Regions from separate parts of the Pueribacillus theae genome, predicted to be linked through region 3. Evidence: riboswitches for the same ligand, from Rfam matches in the RefSeq annotation. Region 3 holds a riboswitch; each other region holds the start of a gene.
What was found. A riboswitch is a leader RNA that binds a small molecule or an ion and turns the genes downstream of it on or off. The one in region 3 is predicted to bind thiamine pyrophosphate.
Positions count from the first base shown of each region.

Region 1 (4,725 bases), on a different contig from region 3:
GCGTTGGCGCTATTCGCGATTAATCTTGGACTAGCTGAAACAGAGCGTCCGCAATTATTGACAAGGACGTTCGATAGAGAGATGCTCATCAAGAATATCGGAGTGTATAACTATCACATTTACGATATCATTATGCAGTCCCGGGCGAAGGCGCAGAGAGCGCTGGCGGATGGAAGCGAAATCGTAGATATTGAAAACTATGTAAAAGCCAATCGCGCACAACCAAATGAAAAGATGACCGGGATTGCCAAAAGGAAAAATGTGTTTGTTATTTCTTTTGAGTCATTGCAAGATTTTGTCATTAACAATACGGTTGACGGAGAAGCCATCACACCTTTCTTAAATTCTCTTATAAAAGAAAGTTATTATTTCCCAAACTTTTACCATCAAACCGGCCAGGGAAAAACATCGGATTCAGAGTTTCTGCTTGAGAATTCACTGTATCCATTGCCAAGTGGGGCGGTCTTTTTCACCCATTCACAAAATGCCTATCACGGAACACCTAACCAACTAAAAGAAAGTGGCTATTATTCTGCAGTTTTCCATGCAAACAATAAAAGCTTCTGGAACAGGGATGTTATGTATGATTCATTAGGCTATGACCACTTTTATGATGTAGATAGTTATAGTGTTACTGAGGAAAATTCGATTGGGTGGGGGTTAAAGGACGGTCCGTTTTTTGAACAGAGCATAGAATACTTGAAGCATATGCCGAAACCTTTTTATTCTAAATTTATTACATTAACGAATCACTTTCCGTTTACATTAGAAGAAGAGGATCAAATCATCCCGCCATGGACATCAAGTAGCGGTACGCTCAATCGTTATTTCACAACCGTTCGATATACGGATGAAGCGGTAAAAAACTTTTTTGAAAGGTTAAAAGAAGAAGGGCTTTACGAGGATTCCATTTTTATTTTATATGGAGACCATTATGGTATTTCTGAAAACCACAATAAAGCGATGAGCCAATATTTAGGCAGGGAAATAACGCCGTTTGAAAGTGCCCAGCTGCAAAAAGTCCCATTAATCATTCACATTCCTGGGCAAAAGGGGAAAGTCATCGAAACAGTCGGCGGCCAAATTGATTTGAAGCCAACGATCTTTAATTTACTTGGCATTGATTTGAAAGACGACATCTATTTTGGCAATGATTTGTTTTCAAAAGAACATTCGAATGCTGCTGTTTTTAGAGATGGAAGTTTCATAACAAAAGACTTCGTTTATACGAAAGATCTTTGTTATGAAAAGGCGACAGGTATGGAAACAGACATAGAAAAATGTGAACCTTATAAAGAAAAGACCGAACAAGAGCTTCATTATTCCGATCGAATTATTTATGGGGATTTGCTTCGATTTTTTGATAAGAATAACGGAACGGATGTAAAGGTTAAAAAGTGAAACATGGAACCCAGCATTGGGTTCTTTTTCTTTTTTTCGCTCATATTTATACAAGAGAATGTTTCCCATGGGGGGGATTATTTGGAACTCGTTGTTCAGCGCGGCCATACGTTTTGGCTTTACAGCCAGTTATTTCAAATTCCTTTACAGCTTATCGTTGACTCAAATAAAGAGGCAGATCCAATGAATCTAAAAATTGGAGAAACGATTAAAATTCCGGGTTTCATTAGCTCGGCCTATACCATTCAGCCGGGCGATACATTTTGGTCCATTTCATCAAAAAGAAATATTCCTCTGCAACAATTGCTTTTTATCAATTCCGGAATTGAACCAACTCACCTCCGGGCTGGCACAACAATTAAATTGCCTATAAGAATTACTTGGAGGCTAATTGATGGGAAAAAAAATTATGATTATGAGACACTCGTAAGAGATATTAGAATGCTGCTAACAGTCTATCCATTTATACAACAAGGATCAATCGGAAATTCAGTGATGCAAAAGCAAATTCCTGAAATGATTGTTGGAACTGGGCCGAAAAAAGTTCACGTAAACGGTTCTTTTCATGCAAATGAGTGGATAACGACGTCTATTTTGATGACTTTTTTGAACGATTATTTATTGGCATTGACGAATCAGACATGCATTCGCAATGTGCCTTCACTTTCGTTGTATGAAAAAACTTTTCTATCGATCGTGCCGATGGTGAACCCGGATGGCGTAAATCTTGTTTTATATGGCCCTCCCGATGAGGAACCTTACAAAAGCAATGTTTTGAAATTAAATAATGGAAGCAAGGAGTTCTCAGGGTGGAAGGCAAATATCAGGGGGATAGATTTAAATAACCAATTTCCAGCAAGGTGGAGTATTGAGAAAGAAAGAAAACCGAAGGAACCGGGTCCAAGAGATTATCCCGGACAAAAGCCGTTAAGTGAACCTGAATCAATTGCAATCGCTAACTTGACGAAAAGGCGCAACTTTGATCGTGTTTTGGCATTCCATTCTCAAGGAAAAGAAATTTATTGGGGATTTGAAGGATTTGAACCACCAATCGCTGAAACAATCGTTTCAGAATTCGCGAGAGCAAGTGGATATAAACCTGTACGTTATCTTGACAGTTACGCAGGATATAAGGATTGGTTTATCCAAGAATGGAAGAGGTCAGGGTTTACAATTGAGGTCGGGATGGGTGTGAATCCCTTGCCATTGTTACAATTTGATGAAATATACTATGATAATTTAGGCATTTTACTTGCTAGCCTGTATATGTAAAGATTGTTTTTTCAGAAGTTATTTGACATAATAAGGTTAATTTCATATTTTCAAAGACTAGGGGTGCGGAGAGCTGAGAAAAAGGAGGTCATCCTTTTACCCTCATAACCTGATCTGGATGGTGCCAGCGGAGGGAAGTCGAGATGTTTATAACTCGTTGTTTATCACCATAATCCGCTCTCCATGATTATGGTTTTTATTTTTATGGATGAATGGAGGTATAAATTTGAAAAGATTCAGATTATATGTCATTACCGGAGAAGAATTCCATCCATCACGGACGCTTAAAGAAGTGATGCGTGAAGCAATGGAAGGGGGAGCCGACTTCATTCAACTAAGAGATAAAAAAAGTACAAAAAAACAAGTATTGGAAAAAGCTAAAATGCTGCGGGAGCTAACGAATGAATTTGATGTTCCTTTCATTGTAAATGATCATATTGATGTTGCATTAGCTGTTGGTGCTGACGGTATTCATCTAGGACAAGACGATCTGCCGTTAGTGGAAGCCCGTAAACTTGTAGGAGATAAAATCATAGGAATCTCTACGCATTCGATTGAGCAAGCACGGGAAGCAGAAAGAAACGGTGCCGATTATATCGGGGTTGGTCCCATTTTTCCAACGAAAAGTAAAGAAGATGTCGTTGAACCTGTTACAGTAAGTTACTTAAGGGAAGTAGCAAACGAAATTAAAATCCCATTTGTCCCTATTGGCGGCATCAAACTGCATAATGTTGATGAGGTGCTGAATGCCGGTGGCAAAAGTGTATGCGTCATTAGTGAAGTAGTCGGAAGCAGCGATGTAAAAGGTACGTGTGAAGCGTTTATACGAAAAATTAAGGAGTGTGAAACATAATGGCGGTGCTAAGAATTAATGGGGAAGAAGAGCATTTCGATCATGTGAAAACTCTTTTAGATGTCGTAGCGCACTATAAGCTTGAAAATAATCTTGTCGTTGCTGAAGTTGATGGAAAGGTGATTGATCGAGAAAGATGGAGCGAGACGGGCATTGAAGATGGAATGTCAATTGAACTAGTACATTTTGTTGGAGGAGGGTAAACGAGTTGAATGATTCATTCAAAATTGCTGGCGAGGAATTATCATCAAGGCTCTTTTTAGGGACTGGGCGTTTTGCAAATCCGTATATTCAAAATGAAGCTATTGCTGCCTCGGGTACAGAAGTTTTAACATTTGCGATCCGAAGAGTCAATCTTGAGCATCCTGAGGAAGATGCAATATTACAGCATTTGGAAGGGAAAACTTTTCGATACTTGCCTAACACGTCAGGGGCAAGCAACGCAGAAGAAGCCATTAGAATTGCAAGGCTTGTTCGTGCCACAGGATTAAGCAATTGGATTAAAGTTGAAATCTGTGCAAACGAGAGAACGCTTTTGCCTGATCCTGTAGAAACGTTAAAAGCGACGGAACAATTGGTTAAAGAGGGTTTCGTCGTATTGCCGTACACATCAGATGATCCTATTTTGTGCAAACGGTTGGAAGAGGCTGGAGCAGCGGCAGTTATGCCCGGAGCATCTCCAATCGGAACGGGTTTGGGCATATTAAATCCATACAACTTATCGATTATTATTGAAGAAGCAAGCGTCCCGATTATTATCGATGCCGGCCTTGGCTCTGCGAAGGATGTAACCGAAGCCATGGAACTTGGCGCCGATGGCATTCTATTAAATACAGCTGTTGCGAGAGCGAAGGATCCGGTAAAAATGGCGGCAGCAATGAAATTTGCGATAGAAGCCGGCAGACTGTCCTACCTTGCTGGCCGAATAGAAAAGAAACGCTATGCAACGGCTTCCAGCACAACGATGGGGTATTTTACCTCTTCATTTCAATGATGCATTGATGACTAAACGATGACTGAGGAAGTGAACATGTAGTGGCAAAGGATATTCTCATACTTGGCGGCGGTGTTATCGGTTTGGCAACGGCTTTCGAGTGCCAAAATCGCGGCCATCAGGTGACCATTCTTGAAATTGCAACGTGCGGAGGACAAGCTTCAGGTGCCGCGGCAGGGATGTTGGCGCCTTATTCGGAGATGAG
Region 1 is NZ_QCZG01000001.1:6,684-11,408, forward strand. It holds gene DCC39_RS00060 (LTA synthase family protein) at 1-1,401, shown strand, start outside; gene DCC39_RS00065 (M14 family metallopeptidase) at 1,483-2,673, shown strand; TPP riboswitch at 2,723-2,826, shown strand; gene thiE (thiamine phosphate synthase) at 2,900-3,526, shown strand; gene thiS (sulfur carrier protein ThiS) at 3,526-3,729, shown strand; gene DCC39_RS00080 (thiazole synthase) at 3,735-4,520, shown strand; gene thiO (glycine oxidase ThiO) at 4,562-4,725, shown strand, end outside.
Region 1: another riboswitch for thiamine pyrophosphate. It lies ahead of thiE (thiamine phosphate synthase); the one in region 3 lies ahead of thiT (energy-coupled thiamine transporter ThiT).

Region 2 (4,725 bases), on a different contig from region 3:
AAACATTAAAGAATTTATTTTAGCAAAATGAACGACGAAAAAATTAGGTAGGGGCTTGACCCTACCCCACTGATTGAAAGTATTTCACCTGCATTTCGCCTAAAGGTGCGGAAGCGAACTATTTATTCATTGTGGAGGTATGATTTTTAATGTGGATATACGAAAAAAAATTACAATATCCGGTAAAGGTAAGCCAATGCAATCCAATGCTTGCCAAGTTTCTAATTGAACAGTACGGTGGTGCTGATGGAGAACTTGCCGCTGCCCTTCGCTATTTAAACCAGCGCTACACGCTTCCTGATAAAGTTATTGGGCTTTTGACAGATATTGGTACAGAGGAATTTGCCCACCTTGAGATGATTGCCACAATGGTTTATAAATTAACGAAAGATGCAACACCCGAACAATTGAAAGAAGCAGGTCTTGGTGACCATTTCGCCGACCATGGCAAAGACCTATTCTACCATAACGCTGCTGGAGTACCGTGGACAGCGGCATATATTCAAGCAAAAGGTGACCCAATCACAGATTTATATGAAGATATTGCCGCAGAAGAAAAAGCCCGTGCAACCTACCAATGGCTTATTGACATGTCAGATGATCCGGATCTTAATGACGGTTTAGCTTTTCTGCGTGAGCGCGAAATCGTCCATTCCCAACGTTTTCGCGAAGCTGTTGAAATTTTAAAAGAAGAACAAGGAAAAAAGAAATTCTTTTAATGTCTAACGAATTCGCTGACATTTTTTCCAAAGAACAATTTGACAATTAGCCACAGTATGATAAACTGATAGAAAATTAAATCATTTGTTTCCGCTAGGGGTGCCTTTTTAAAAGGCTGAGATTAAAGTGGACTTTAAGACCCTTAGAACCTGAACTGGTTAAAACCAGCGGAGGAAAGTGGACGTTCGATTTGTACTGTTTGCCAATAAGTGCGTGTTCAAAAAGGAGGACAACGAGAGGCAAGAAGGTCGAGGAAGCGTAGCTCTGAGCACCGCAGCGTATGTTTGTAGGATACGTGAGGAGCGGAAGAGCAAGCTGACGAAGAGATTCGCAGCCTATCGTTCCCGGACTTTTTGAACAACCTTTAACGGTACAAGAATGGTGTGATCAGTCATCTATTCCTCCTTTTCAGGTGAAACAAAAAAGGAGGATTTTTATATGCGTTTTACAGAGGAACTGCGACAAGCGACAAAGGATAGTTGGGAGCAAAGTTTGAATCACCCGTTCGTCTTAGGGATTGTGAACGGTGACTTGCCGTTGGAAACGTTTAAATATTATATTCTCCAAGACATTTACTACTTGAAGCATTTTGGAAAGGTCCATGCCATGGCTGCCGCACAAGCAGATGACTTCCAAGTTTCCGCCATGCTGGCTGAAAAAGCGAAGCTTACCGCCCAAGCGGAACTAACCGTCCATCAGGAACATGCGAATCTGTTAAACATTACTGACGAAGAGATGAAGAATTTTAAACCCGCCCCTACCGCTTATGCTTACACATCACATCTGTACCGTGCGGCTCTCTCCGGCAGTTTGGCACAAACGGTCGCTGCGATGCTTCCATGCTATTGGTTATATGCTGATATTGGCAAAAAGAACATGAACGCGAAACCGAACGAACAAATTTACCAAAATTGGCTCCATACTTATGCAAGCGACTGGTTCCAAACATCGACCGAAGAGCAAATCGATCTGATGGACCAACTTGCACAGGATGCAAGCGGAAAAGAAAAGGAAAAGATCAAAGAACAGTTTGTCATCGCCAAAGAATATGAACTTGCATTTTGGGAAATGGCTTACACGAAAGAAACTTGGCTATCAAAAAAACAAAGCAAGCAATCCACTCTAAAATAACAAAATCATAACCCCTTTATGCGTCGATTGCATAAAGGGGTTACTTCGTTAATTGGCTTTGATCGATCTAACCGTCCTTTAGTTTGCCGCTATTCTATTTCTTTTTTGTTCTTCTGAATTGTTTTCTGTTTCAACTTCATTTCCAAATACTTTCCGCCCAGCCATAAAATAAATGTAAGAGCAGAAACAAGGATAAGCTGAACGGGATCTTTAAGCAAATCAAAAAAATCGTGGCCAATAAAAGAAACGATAAAGATCATCACCATTTTCCCTAAAAAAGCTGCAAGCATAAAACTGATCGCATTCATTTGGGAAAGCCCCACAACAACAGTAACTAACGATGAGGGGGTAAAAGGAAAACAAAAAATCAAAAACACGACACCAAAGCCTCTTCGCTCAAACCAATGCATTGTTTGCTGGACTTTTTTCAATTTCGAAATGAATCGAAGAATTCGATGCCTCGCAAACCTTCGAATAACAAAAAAAACGAGAACAGTTCCAATGCTTGTACCTACCCAAGAATAAAGAAAACCAAGCCAAAGGCCGTAAACGAAAGCATTGCCTGCAACAAAAATAAATAACGGCAAAAATGGCATGAAAGCTTCCAAAAAAGGCAGAAAAATACCTGGAAGCGGCCCTAGCGCTCGATATTGTTCAAGAAATTCTTTAATATTTTCTTCTGTCAATGCATGTCTCAAAAACTCAAGGTCCATACTTGCTTCACCTTTATATCGTTTGGCATTATTCACAAAATCATTTTAAATAACTGATTATCGCTTCTGTCACTTCTTTTGTTGATGCACTTCCACTAAGATCGGGTGTTTTTATTCCGTTTGCAATGGTTTGTTCAATTGCTGACATGATGTTGTCCGCAGCATTTTTTTCACCTAAATGATCGAGCATCATTTTTCCTGTCCAAATTTGGCCGATTGGATTGGCAATCCCTTTTCCTGCGATATCCGGGGCTGAACCGTGCACTGGTTCAAACATTGACGGATATTCGCCATCTAAATGAATGTTTGCCGCCGGTGCGATGCCTATGCTCCCCATAATCGCAGCACCAATGTCTGATAAAATATCACCAAATAAGTTGCTGGCAACAACAACATCAAACATTTCTGGTTTTGTAATGAAATAGGCCGAAAGGGCGTCAATATGAAATGAATCTGTTTTTATATTGTATTTCTCCGACACACTTTTAAAAATTTCATCCCAAAAAGGCATGCTGTAAACGATGCCGTTTGACTTTGTTGCACTTGTGACATAGTTTTTCCGCTTTTCTGCTAATTGAAAAGCATAATGCATTGCTCTTTCAGATGCTTTACGCGAAAAAACATTGTTCTGTATTGCTATCTCATCTTCCCCTTGATAAATACGCCCTCCTACTTCACTATATTCGCCTTCGCTATTTTCACGAACAATAACAAGATCGAAGCCTTTCGGATTTTTAAGCGGTGATTCCAATCCTTTTAAATATTTAGCAGGCCGGACGTTTAATTGTTGTTTAAACTGGCGGCGAATTTTCAAAAGCAATCCCCATAGCGATACATGGTCAGGAACACGTGCAGGATCGCCAACTGCTCCTAGAAAGATGGCATCAAATTTTTTCAATTGTTCCAACCCATCATCCGGCATCATTTTGCCATGTTCCATATAGTAATCACAGCTCCAAGGAAAAGTCGTACATTCGAGCTGAAACGTGCCATTTAATTCAGCTGCTTGTTTTAAAACTTCTAACGCCTTCGGTACAACCTCATTTCCAATTCCGTCTCCGGGTATAACTGCAATCTTATATGTATTCATTTCTCTTCCCCCTATTGAATGGATTCCTCATACTATTGTAACATGTTCACCTTGAAATGCCTTTAAAATTCGATTACGTTAAAGGTAAGGAATTGATGAAGAAAGGAACATACTTATGCTAAAGACACTATTAAAAATCGGAGGGGGACTGCTTCTATTCCTTCTCCTGTTCGGATGCACAAAGGATCCTGCTAAAAGCATTGAAGGTACTGAAAAAATTGCTGATATCCCTTTTGAAAGGGTGCAGCTTGAAGATACCCCTAAAGACGTGCAGGAAACGATAAATTACAAAAATCGCGAAAAAGCAACGTACGTATTACCGAGTGATAATGATTATTATATCGTCGTCTCAAGAGGCGAACAGCCAACCGGCGGCTATGATGTCGAGATTACGAGTGTGGAAGATTGGGGCGACTCTGTGCACGTTTTTTACAAATTTAAAGACCCGGCTGATGATGAACTCGTCACACAAGCCATTACTTTCCCGTTGGATATTGTTAAAATAGAACGAACCGATAAAACAGTTCTTTTTAAACTTATCGAACATGAAAATAAACGGAATAAAGGAATCGATATTAATTTATAAATGAAGTACGATAATAAGGTAGAAATAAAAATCAATAGAGGTTTTTAAAAGGAGTTGCTTGTCTGTTGGGAAAAGTTATCGTAAATGATCAGATGATGGAACGGAGCCAGCACCGTATTGATATGGAAGATCGCGGCTATCAATTTGGAGATGGAGTCTACGAAGTCATCCGAGTTTATAATGGTGATTTGTTTGGAGTGGAAGAACATATTGATCGATTTTTTGAAAGTGCCGGAAAAATTAAATTAAAAATCCTCTTTACGAAAGAATCCCTTAAGGAAAATCTTAATGCATTGATTAAGGAAAATGAATTGCAGCTGGGGATTGTCTATATGCAGCTTACGAGGGGTGTTTCACCAAGGGCCCATGTGTTTCCCGATGAACATACAACACCTGTATTGACGGCATACACAAAAGAAATGCCGATACCCAAATTACAAATGGCAAATGGAGTTAGTGCAATTGTTACACCTGATATCCGCTGG
Region 2 is NZ_QCZG01000005.1:77,604-82,328, reverse strand. It holds gene DCC39_RS04100 (manganese catalase family protein) at 150-719, shown strand; TPP riboswitch at 806-913, shown strand; gene tenA (thiaminase II) at 1,159-1,851, shown strand; gene DCC39_RS04090 (TVP38/TMEM64 family protein) at 1,941-2,564, opposite strand; gene DCC39_RS04085 (tartrate dehydrogenase) at 2,605-3,654, opposite strand; gene DCC39_RS04080 (protease complex subunit PrcB family protein) at 3,770-4,240, shown strand; gene dat (D-amino-acid transaminase) at 4,306-4,725, shown strand, end outside.
Region 2: another riboswitch for thiamine pyrophosphate. It lies ahead of tenA (thiaminase II); the one in region 3 lies ahead of thiT (energy-coupled thiamine transporter ThiT).

Region 3 (4,725 bases):
GGGGATGAGCGGAACTTTTCTTCATGCGGGACGAAATAAACGGAGTCTTGTTTTAGACTTGAAACAAGAAAAGGGAAAAAAAGCTTTGTTCAAATTAATTGAGAGTGCTGATGTTTTCGTTCATTCGATGCGCCATCAGGCGATTGAAAAATTAGGATTCTCCTATGAAGAAGTAGTGAAGGTGAATCCTGCAATCATTTATTGTGGAGGATATGGCTTTAGCAAGCAAGGTCCATACGCATCGAAACCGGCTTATGATGACATGATACAAGGGGCGTCCGGTTTAGCTGCGGCACAAAGTAAAACATCGGGAAAACCCCAATATATGGCTACTGTTTTGGCGGATAAAGCAAGCGGCCTAATGATGGCAAATGCGATTTTGGCTGCAGCCTATTATCGGGAAAAAACAGGGGAGGGACAATATATTGAGGTGCCGATGTTTGAAACGATAGCCTCATTTACGTTGTTGGAACATATGTATGGGGCTACATTCGACCCTCCCATTGGTTCATCCCTTTATCCGCGTCTTACTTCAAAGTACCGGAAACCGTATGAAACGAAAGACGGGTTCATTAGTGTGATCGTTTATAATGACAAGCAATGGAAAAACTTCTTTGAAATATCTGGTTATCCTGGGCTTTCTGAGGACGAAAGATTTCAAGATCTTGCCTCAAGAACAAATTATATTGATGAGCTTTATCAATTGTTGGAAAAGGTAATACTCACGAAAAAGACAGAAGAATGGCTAGAAATTTTTGAAAAAGCAGATATCCCGGCAATGCCTATGAATACACCGGAAGATTTATTAGATGATCCACATCTTAATGCAATCAATTTCTTTGAAAAAATGAATCATCCTTCTGAAGGGGATTATTGGAATATGAGTTTTCCTGCAACGTTTTCAAAGACACCTGTGAAGTTGAATCATTTTGCTCCCCGTCTTGGAGAGCACAGTAAAGAAATATTGCGGGAAATTGGATTCTCAGAATAAGAGATTATAAAGTACACAAGAAACTCAATGAATCCCTAACCAATTCCATTATTGCTTCCATTGTTGGGAGAAAAAAAGCATAAATATTTGCACAGGATAATATGATAAGAAGTAAAGTATGCATTGTTTCTCCAATAAAGTATTTGTTGTAGAAAAAGTGTTGACAAACGAAATGGATTATCATATGATTCTAATTAAAATCATTGTGAATCGAAACAAATCGACTGTGAAAAGGAAACACTTCTTGATGTCAAGCACAGAGAACCCATGGGCGCTGAGAATGGGTGTTGGCGATGGAAGTTACTCACCTTGGAGTCGACTTCTGAACTTAAGTAGGAAGTACGGTTGGCAACCGTTATGCTGCAAAGTAAACCTTTACTTTATGAGGTCATATGCTGTGAGGCTGTGGCGAACGAGGGTGGTACCGTGATGATCTCACCCCTCAGAAAAGTAAAGGTTTTTTTGTGTTTAGCTAAGGCATTCAAAATAAAGGAGGAGAAATAATGGGTAAGAGAATTTATACATTTGACACGACATTGAGAGACGGCGAACAGACGCCTGGTGTGAACTTAAATATCTCCGAAAAAGTTGAGATTGCGAAACAATTGGAAAAGGTTGGCATTGATGTCATTGAAGCGGGTTTTGCAGCGGCTTCGCCTGGTGATTTAAAAGCGGTGCGCGCTGTGGCTGAAGCTGTTGAAAAGCCAATTGTTGTAAGCCTTGCCCGCACAAACAAAGAGGATATTGACGCAGCGGTTGAAGCTTTAAAAGGGAACGATAATGTTGGTATCCATGTGTTTATCGCGACATCACCAATTCATATGGAGAAAAAGTTGCGAATGACAGAGGAAGAAGTACTTGAACAATCCGTTGAAGCGGTCCGCTATGCAAGCCAATTCTTTAAACATGTTGAGTTTTCTTGTGAAGACTCTACACGTTCTGATTTGGATTTTATTTGTAAAGTTGCTGAAAAAGTCATTGAAGTTGGAGCAACCGTCTTAAATTTCCCGGATACAACAGGCTATATTACGCCATGGGAATATGCCGAGCGATTTAAAATCATCCAAGAGCGTGTAAAGGGAGTTGAAAATGTGATTTTAAGCTGCCACTGCCATGATGATCTTGGTATGGCCACAATCAACTCTTTGGCAGCCATTGAAGCCGGCGTGACGCAAGTTGAAGGCTGCATTAACGGCATCGGAGAACGTGCTGGGAACGTCGCATTGGAAGAAATCGCATTAGCCCTTGAAACCCGGTACGATTATTTCCAAAAAAGAACCTCAATGAATTTAAAAGAAATCGCAAAAACTAGTAAATTGGTTAGCCGTGTAACCGGCATGCCGATCCCTGCAAATAAAGCAGTTATTGGTGCGAATGCGTTCGCCCATGCTTCAGGCATCCACCAGGACGGCGTACTTAAAGATAAAACGACATATGAAATCATGAAGCCGGAAACGATCGGATTAGAAGAAACACCGCTCATTCTTGGCAAGCTTTCCGGTCGCCATGCGTTAAAAGAAAAATTAATTGAGCTTGGCTATCAAGTGAATGAAGACGAATTGAGAGCTATCTTTAAGAAATATAAAGATTTGGCCGATCGCAAAAAGGAAATTTTGGATGATGACATTATCGCGTTAGTGGATGATCAGACGAAAAACGAAGTCGAATATTACAAACTTAGAAATATGGCGATTTCATATGACACGTTAAATGAACCAACAGCAACGGTTGAACTTTTGACTCATGATGAAAATGTTTACGAAGAAAAAGCGACCGGTAATGGTTCTGTGAATGCCATCTTTAATGCGATTGATCGAATCGTTAATGAAGAGATCGAACTATTGGATTATAAAATTGTGTCAGTAACTCAAGGACAAGACGCACAGGGGGAAGTCTTTGTCGAAATTAAAACGGGCGATACAATCAGCCGTGGACGCAGCATTAGTGTTGACGTGCTTGAAGCAAGCGCGAAGGCTTATCTCGCTGCTGTGAATCGCATGAAAAACATGCAAACGGACAAAGAAAAGGTAAAGCTGTAATCAAAGTTGATTGAGGAAACAAGTAATTTATACTATAATAATAGATAACTAAAAACGTATCACAAGGGGAGCCATTGGGCTGAGATTGAACAATTTGTTCTGACCCTTTGAACCTGTTAGTTAGTACTAGCGTAGGGATGTGATGAGCTTTGAAGAAACATGAGATTTGTCCGGTTTCTTTGGCTTCCTATGGGATTCGTTTACTAACACATAGGAGGCTTTTTTTATGGGGAAAATGAAGTTGCAAGTTTTGATTGAAGCGGCGATTTTGGCGGCTGCAGCGATGGTGTTGGATTTTTTGCCCTCGATAAAGATTGCTCCAGGCATTTCTGTATCATTCGCCATGGTGCCTGTGTTTATTGTTTCCTTTCGATGGGGATGGCGTGCCGGTGTTTTCTCCGGTTTTTTATGGGGGTTTCTGCAAGTTATTTTGGGGGATGCTTCGATTCTTCATCCAGTCCAAGCGTTGGTTGAGTATTTTATGGCGTTCGCTGCTGTAGGCGTTGCAGGGTTTTTTGTAGGAAACATCCAGAAACAGATTTCAAGGCAACAAAAGAAGCAAGCATTGTTTACAGTCATTCTCGCGATTTTTTCAGCGAGTGTAGCACGCTATTTCTTTCATTTTATTGCTGGGTATTATTTCTGGGGTTCTTATGCACCAGAAGGAATGTCGCCCGTATGGTACTCTTTTATCATTAACGGATCAACCATGGTGCTTACATTTATTTTATGCGCCATTATAATGAGCGGTCTATTTATCGCTTCACCTCGGTTGATTCAAAATAAAGAAGTGCTTACAACTGAATAAGATTGTTTCAATCCCTTGCTGATCATGATCTGGCAAGGGATTTTATGTATGAAGGGAGAAAACAAGTGTTGCATTTATTAAATTAATGGTAATATAGTAATATATTCAAACTATTTAAATGTTTTGAAAGGTGTTGGTAAAATGGTAGCAACAGAGAAACGATGGCTAAAGCATTATCCTGAAAACATTTCTAAAGAAATCGATATTCCAATCCAGCAAATGTTGAAAGATACGGCTGCAAAGTTTCCGGACAACGAAGCGATCTCGTTTTTTACACGAAAAATGACATACCGTGAAGTATTGCAATTATCTATAGCATTTGCTTCGGCACTTCAGGCAAACGGCTTGAAAAAGGGGGATCGAGTCGCAATCATGCTGCCGAACTGCCCGCATTATATTATTTCCTATTACGGAATCTTAATGGCTGGCGGGATTGTCACACAAGTAAATCCGATGCTTGTCGGGAGAGAACTTTCTCATATTTTAAACGATTCAGGCGCTGAGATGATTGTCATCTTTGAACCGCTTTTGCCAGTTTTACAGCAGGTTGAAAACGAGACCCCTGTTAAAAAAGCAATTTCTGTCAACTTCCCTGAAAGCGCTAAAGACGTAGCTCCTGCGGTCACATTTGAAGCGTTTATGTCGCAAGCGACAGGGCAGGTAAAGGAACCGAATATCAATCCTGCCGAGGATGTTGCCGTTTTACAATATACAGGCGGAACGACAGGCCGTTCAAAAGGGGCGATGCTCACTCATCGAAACCTCGTTGCAAACGTTCATCAAACGTATCGTTATTTCGAATCGGAATTTAACATAGGAGAGGACAGGGTCCTTACTGTCATCCCATTGTTCCATGTCTACGGGATGACAAGCTGTATGAACTTATC
Region 3 is NZ_QCZG01000014.1:62,234-66,958, forward strand. It holds gene DCC39_RS08545 (CaiB/BaiF CoA transferase family protein) at 1-991, shown strand, start outside; gene DCC39_RS08550 (2-isopropylmalate synthase) at 1,495-3,030, shown strand; TPP riboswitch at 3,085-3,185, shown strand; gene thiT (energy-coupled thiamine transporter ThiT) at 3,257-3,838, shown strand; gene DCC39_RS08560 (long-chain-fatty-acid--CoA ligase) at 3,980-4,725, shown strand, end outside.

Region 4 (4,725 bases), on a different contig from region 3:
AAAAATAACAGACTTAGGCTTATTTGACGTGGAAAGCTTCAAGCATATTCCGATTGCCTCGAGATAAAATGAAACTTCCAACTATTGGGGTTTTTTACCGGCAATTAATGCGGGATAAAGAAAATTTGAATAGTTTTCATAGCCAAGCAGGAACATTTTTGCTTGGCTATTATAATATGTTTACAAAGACGTGTACATGTAAACAAAATGTAATCTTAATGTGTACATAAAGGTAAACTTGTAAACAAACACGTATACATTGAGAAGCAGCAACGTGTTTACAAATTGTTTCTGTTGTAAACGAAAATGTATACAAGTGTACAAATATGAATACAACTTTTAGACGATTGCCGAATCTTAAAGTCTAGTATATTCTAAAATAGAATGGCAAAGGTTGGATAAAGCCATCAATTTTTTTGTGAAAGGTTGATTTGATGACAAATAGTAGAATTGCTGCTGTAGATGTAGGTAATGATTCTGTGAAGGCATTATTTGGGAAGCTAGATTATGAATTAAATCTTCCAAATGTGATCGCACGAGACACTGAGGATCGCCCTGTTATAGGAATAGAGGAATTGAATGAAAAGGACCCGCTGGATGGCATACATATAAGGGTTCATTCCCCGGCATTAATGGATAATAACGCCATTTACAGAGTGGGAAATTTGGCAACAAAAAGCGGAAATGCAACAGAGCTTGATCCTGGAAGCAGCAAATCTGAGGAAGACCAAACATTAGTTATGCTGTTTGCTACATTGGCACTTGATGCTGTGAGGGAAGAAAACGCGGACATTTTTAAGAAAACAAATCAGGTCGTCGATGCGAGCTATTTGCTTGGAACAGGCTTGCCGCTCAGAGAAGTGAAGGAAGGGAAAGATGTAGGCTATCGCTCGCGGCTTCTAAGCTCTGTTCATCAGGTTGAGTTTTTGGTCACGCCTAAATACCAAGGTTTAAAAGTAAATATTAAATTTGATGAAGTGAAAGTGTATCCGGAAGGATTCGCAGCGTATATCAACTTAGTGATGGATAATAACTTAAATATTATTAATCGGGATTTAGTAGACAAACGCATCATTATTCAGGATATTGGCGGATTATCAACAGATGTCGCTGTTATTAAAAATCGTAATGTGGATGATGACAAAGCTCAAGGATTTAACCTCGGGGTAGCCGAATCGCTTGAGGAAATTCGAGAAGAAATTAGATCAAAACATGGCATCGAATTGGATAGCCGACGGGATATTGTTGAGATTATTACAAGAAAAAATGATAGAAATCATATCATGGTAAAAGGCAGCCGGACAAGTGTCCATGATATTGTTGACCGCATTTTGCTTGAATTGGCTAAAAAGCAATACCGCCACCTGCGAAACACTTGGCAAAAAAACTCGCAAACTGAAATCTGCTATTTTGTAGGCGGTGGGTCAATGGTGCTCAAGGAATATTTAAAAACATTAAATAATAATTTGGATGGATACAATATCGCTTTTTTTGAAGATGAAAAAGAAAGCATATGGATGATGGCAAATGCTTACTACAAATTAATTTCGGCATTTGACAAACAAAAAAATGCCAAAGCAAAAGGAAAAGAAGACAATAAAAAACCAGTAAAAAATTAAATAGGGTGATTCCGTGAAAAATAAAGGAATTCAGAGAGGGCAGGCGATCACATTTCGCCTACCGTCTGATACACCTGATCATATAATAAAACAATTGCAAAAATTAAAAGAGACGGAGAAAAGAAATTTTTCAAGTAAAATTGCAGAGTTTGTGCTTGATGGGGTAAGCCATTCATTATCAAAGGAAAGAGAAACGGTATCCATCCCGCTTCCTAAGCAATTGAACAAAGAGCAGCGAAACTGGCTGAGGCACTCTTATTCTGAAGCATTGATTGGGAACATTGTTTACCAGTTATTGCAAGATCCAGTTCGGGCAACATCTCTTCTCGCTTCCTTGAACAGTAACGCGGTTAATATTGACGAGGCGCTCTATTTGCAGGAAGAGAGCTTGGAAGAGCCACAGAAGAAGAATGCACCAGATACATTTGAAAAGAATGCTCCAGATACTTTTGAAGATGATTTGCTCAATTTTGATTTAGACAGCGCAAGGCAAAATAACCAAGATGAACCTAGTGCGGAAGCGGATTTGGAAGAGAATGCGGAAGATTTACTAGGCGGATTTATTGCACAAATGAATAAGTAAATAGATGAAGGAGAGACAAATGCCAGTGTCTCTCCTTCATTGAATTCGTTATACGTTAACATGTTTTTTTGACTTTCTAGATGAATTCATAAATGATTGAAATTGTTCTTTTAGTTTTTGTCTACTATCTTTATTTCTAAGCAAATAGGCGGCTCCAAGTGCTACTGTTGTCATTGCAAGCTTGTTTTTCTTCATTGAAACTCTGCCTCCTTTAATTTTATTGTATTCGTAAGTTTCCCTCTCTCACGAAAAATAAACGCCGTTTTATAGGTTTAATTTGTTTGTCCAATACTTTGCAGGATCAATCGCTTCGTTAATTTTGCCTGTTTTCTTTAACCAGTTTTGCAATTGGCCGTAATAATCGGAAGACATGGAAAAGTCATAAGTGAAACAAGGGATCGTCGCATTAGCTGTTTCAATTGCCAACTCATCATTTGATTCTGTTTTTGTGTAGTCAAAGTATATCCTTTTTGCTTCTTCTTCGTTTTCATAAATAAAGTCGATGGCTTTTCGGATGATTTTTACAAATTTTTTAAGTGTTTCTTTTTTACTATTTAAAATTTCTGAAGAAGTAATAAAAATAAGCTGGCAAAAGTCCGGTATCCCCCAATCCTTTAATGCAAAATAATCAACATTAAGGCCTTTTAATTTTGCTTCAGTAACTTCAAAATTTTTAAAAATAAGCGTAGCTGCGTCCGCCAAATCTTTTTCTAACGCTTCTGTATGGTAAAAGCCGTTGTTAACAGGGATAAAATCTTCAATGCTGCAAGAGCCTCCGTCAGATTCTACCATTGTCTTTACGATGGCAAGCCCGCCGAGGCCCGGCGCGCCAGGATATTGAATTCGTTTGCCAATGAGATCCTTTGGCCGGTTAATTTCTTTTCCTTTTATATACATGACACCACCATTTGTATGTAGAAATCTTGCAAATCCAACTACATCTTCACCGGCTGCACGATCCTCTACGAGATGAAGAGGCTCTGTAATCGCGATATCCATTTTACCTGCCTTCATCTCATCGATCGCATCAAAATGCTCTTCAGGCTCTACCATTTCAATCTTTAGCCCTGCGTCTTGAAACCAACCTTTTTCCAATCCGATCATCATCGGAAGATGGTCGGGATTTATAAACCATTCCAGTCCCACTGTCAATTTTTCCATTAAGTATTCCCCCTCGAAAAATAATAAAACGGATTCGCTCGTAGAGAGGAATCCGTTGTTGTAGACGAAATAAATTCGTAGAAACAATGCCTTCACTTCCCTACGCTGGTATTGGCCAGGTCAGGTTCAAAGGGTTAAAGGATTCCAATCCTTCTCTCAGCTTACTAGCACCCCTAGTGTAAATGTTTGTTATATCATCATACCCCAGAAACGATAGAACGACAAATAAAACTGGGAGAAATGTAAATTACAATGAGCCCAACTTCCCACTTCTAATTTCAAAAGAGGATGCATCAGCGTTTTTCTTAATAGAGGTACTTCAACATGTAGTTTAAGTTTTCTTTAGTAACATGTATGATTGGAATAGATGGATACAACTACACCCTTCAAGGGGCTTTTGGAGATCGATAAGCTATGAACAGAACGAACCAACTTCGTTTAAAAGGAATAGCAATGGCGGTAAGTGCAGCAGCCTTGTGGGGAATTCAGGGGAATGTTGTGGATTATTTATTCCGAACAACTGACATGACGCTTGACTGGATTATCATCACCAGGCTCTTTTTTTCTGGGGTAATCCTATTGTTATTTTTGTATATGACGAAACAGCGGAAGTCGATCTTTACGATTTGGAGAAATAAGAGGGACTCTTTCACACTTCTTGCTTTTGCGGTATTTGGATTATTAGGTTTACAGTATTCTTTTTTTGCCGCGATCAAACATAGCAATGCAGCAACGGCAGCAATTTTACAATATTTAGCCCCGTCGCTTCTTCTTATTTTTGCATGTTTCAAAGCAAAAAGATATCCTGTTAAAAAAGAATTGCTTGCGCTCGTTCTAACTTTTATTGGACTATTTTTATTAGTGACAAATGGGGATATAACCAAGCTTTCCATTTCAGGTATGGCTCTTTTTTGGGGTGTTGTTTCAGCTTTTGCTCTTTGTTATTATACATTGCAGCCGATGAAACTTATTCAAAGGTATAGCTCCACTGTGATTACAATGTGGTCAATGCTTATTGGAAGCGTTGCTTTAAGTTTAAAAACAAATCCTTTGAAAACGGGGGTTTCTTTTTCTATTTCTGAATGGGTGCTTGTCATCCTTGTTGTCGTGATGACGTTTGTTTCGTTTTACTTATATTTGGCGAGTTTGAGCTTCATTACATCTGCCGAGGCGGGCTTGTTGACGGTTATCGAACCATTGACGGCAGTTTTTGTTTCCGTATTAATTATGGGAATTATGATCGGAAATGTGTCATTAATGGGCGGACTCCTTATATTGGCTGTTGTCATGATGATGGGAAAAAGTTCGGCAGAGAACGACAAGCAGGCGTTCAAACAAAAAACCGGATAAATTTATTGGAAC
Region 4 is NZ_QCZG01000037.1:28,907-33,631, forward strand. It holds gene ade (adenine deaminase) at 1-67, shown strand, start outside; gene DCC39_RS14910 (ParM/StbA family protein) at 435-1,619, shown strand; gene DCC39_RS14915 (hypothetical protein) at 1,633-2,202, shown strand; gene DCC39_RS19190 (hypothetical protein) at 2,251-2,397, opposite strand; gene DCC39_RS14920 (ABC transporter substrate-binding protein) at 2,467-3,363, opposite strand; TPP riboswitch at 3,444-3,548, opposite strand; gene DCC39_RS14925 (DMT family transporter) at 3,778-4,713, shown strand.
Region 4: another riboswitch for thiamine pyrophosphate. It lies ahead of DCC39_RS14920 (ABC transporter substrate-binding protein); the one in region 3 lies ahead of thiT (energy-coupled thiamine transporter ThiT).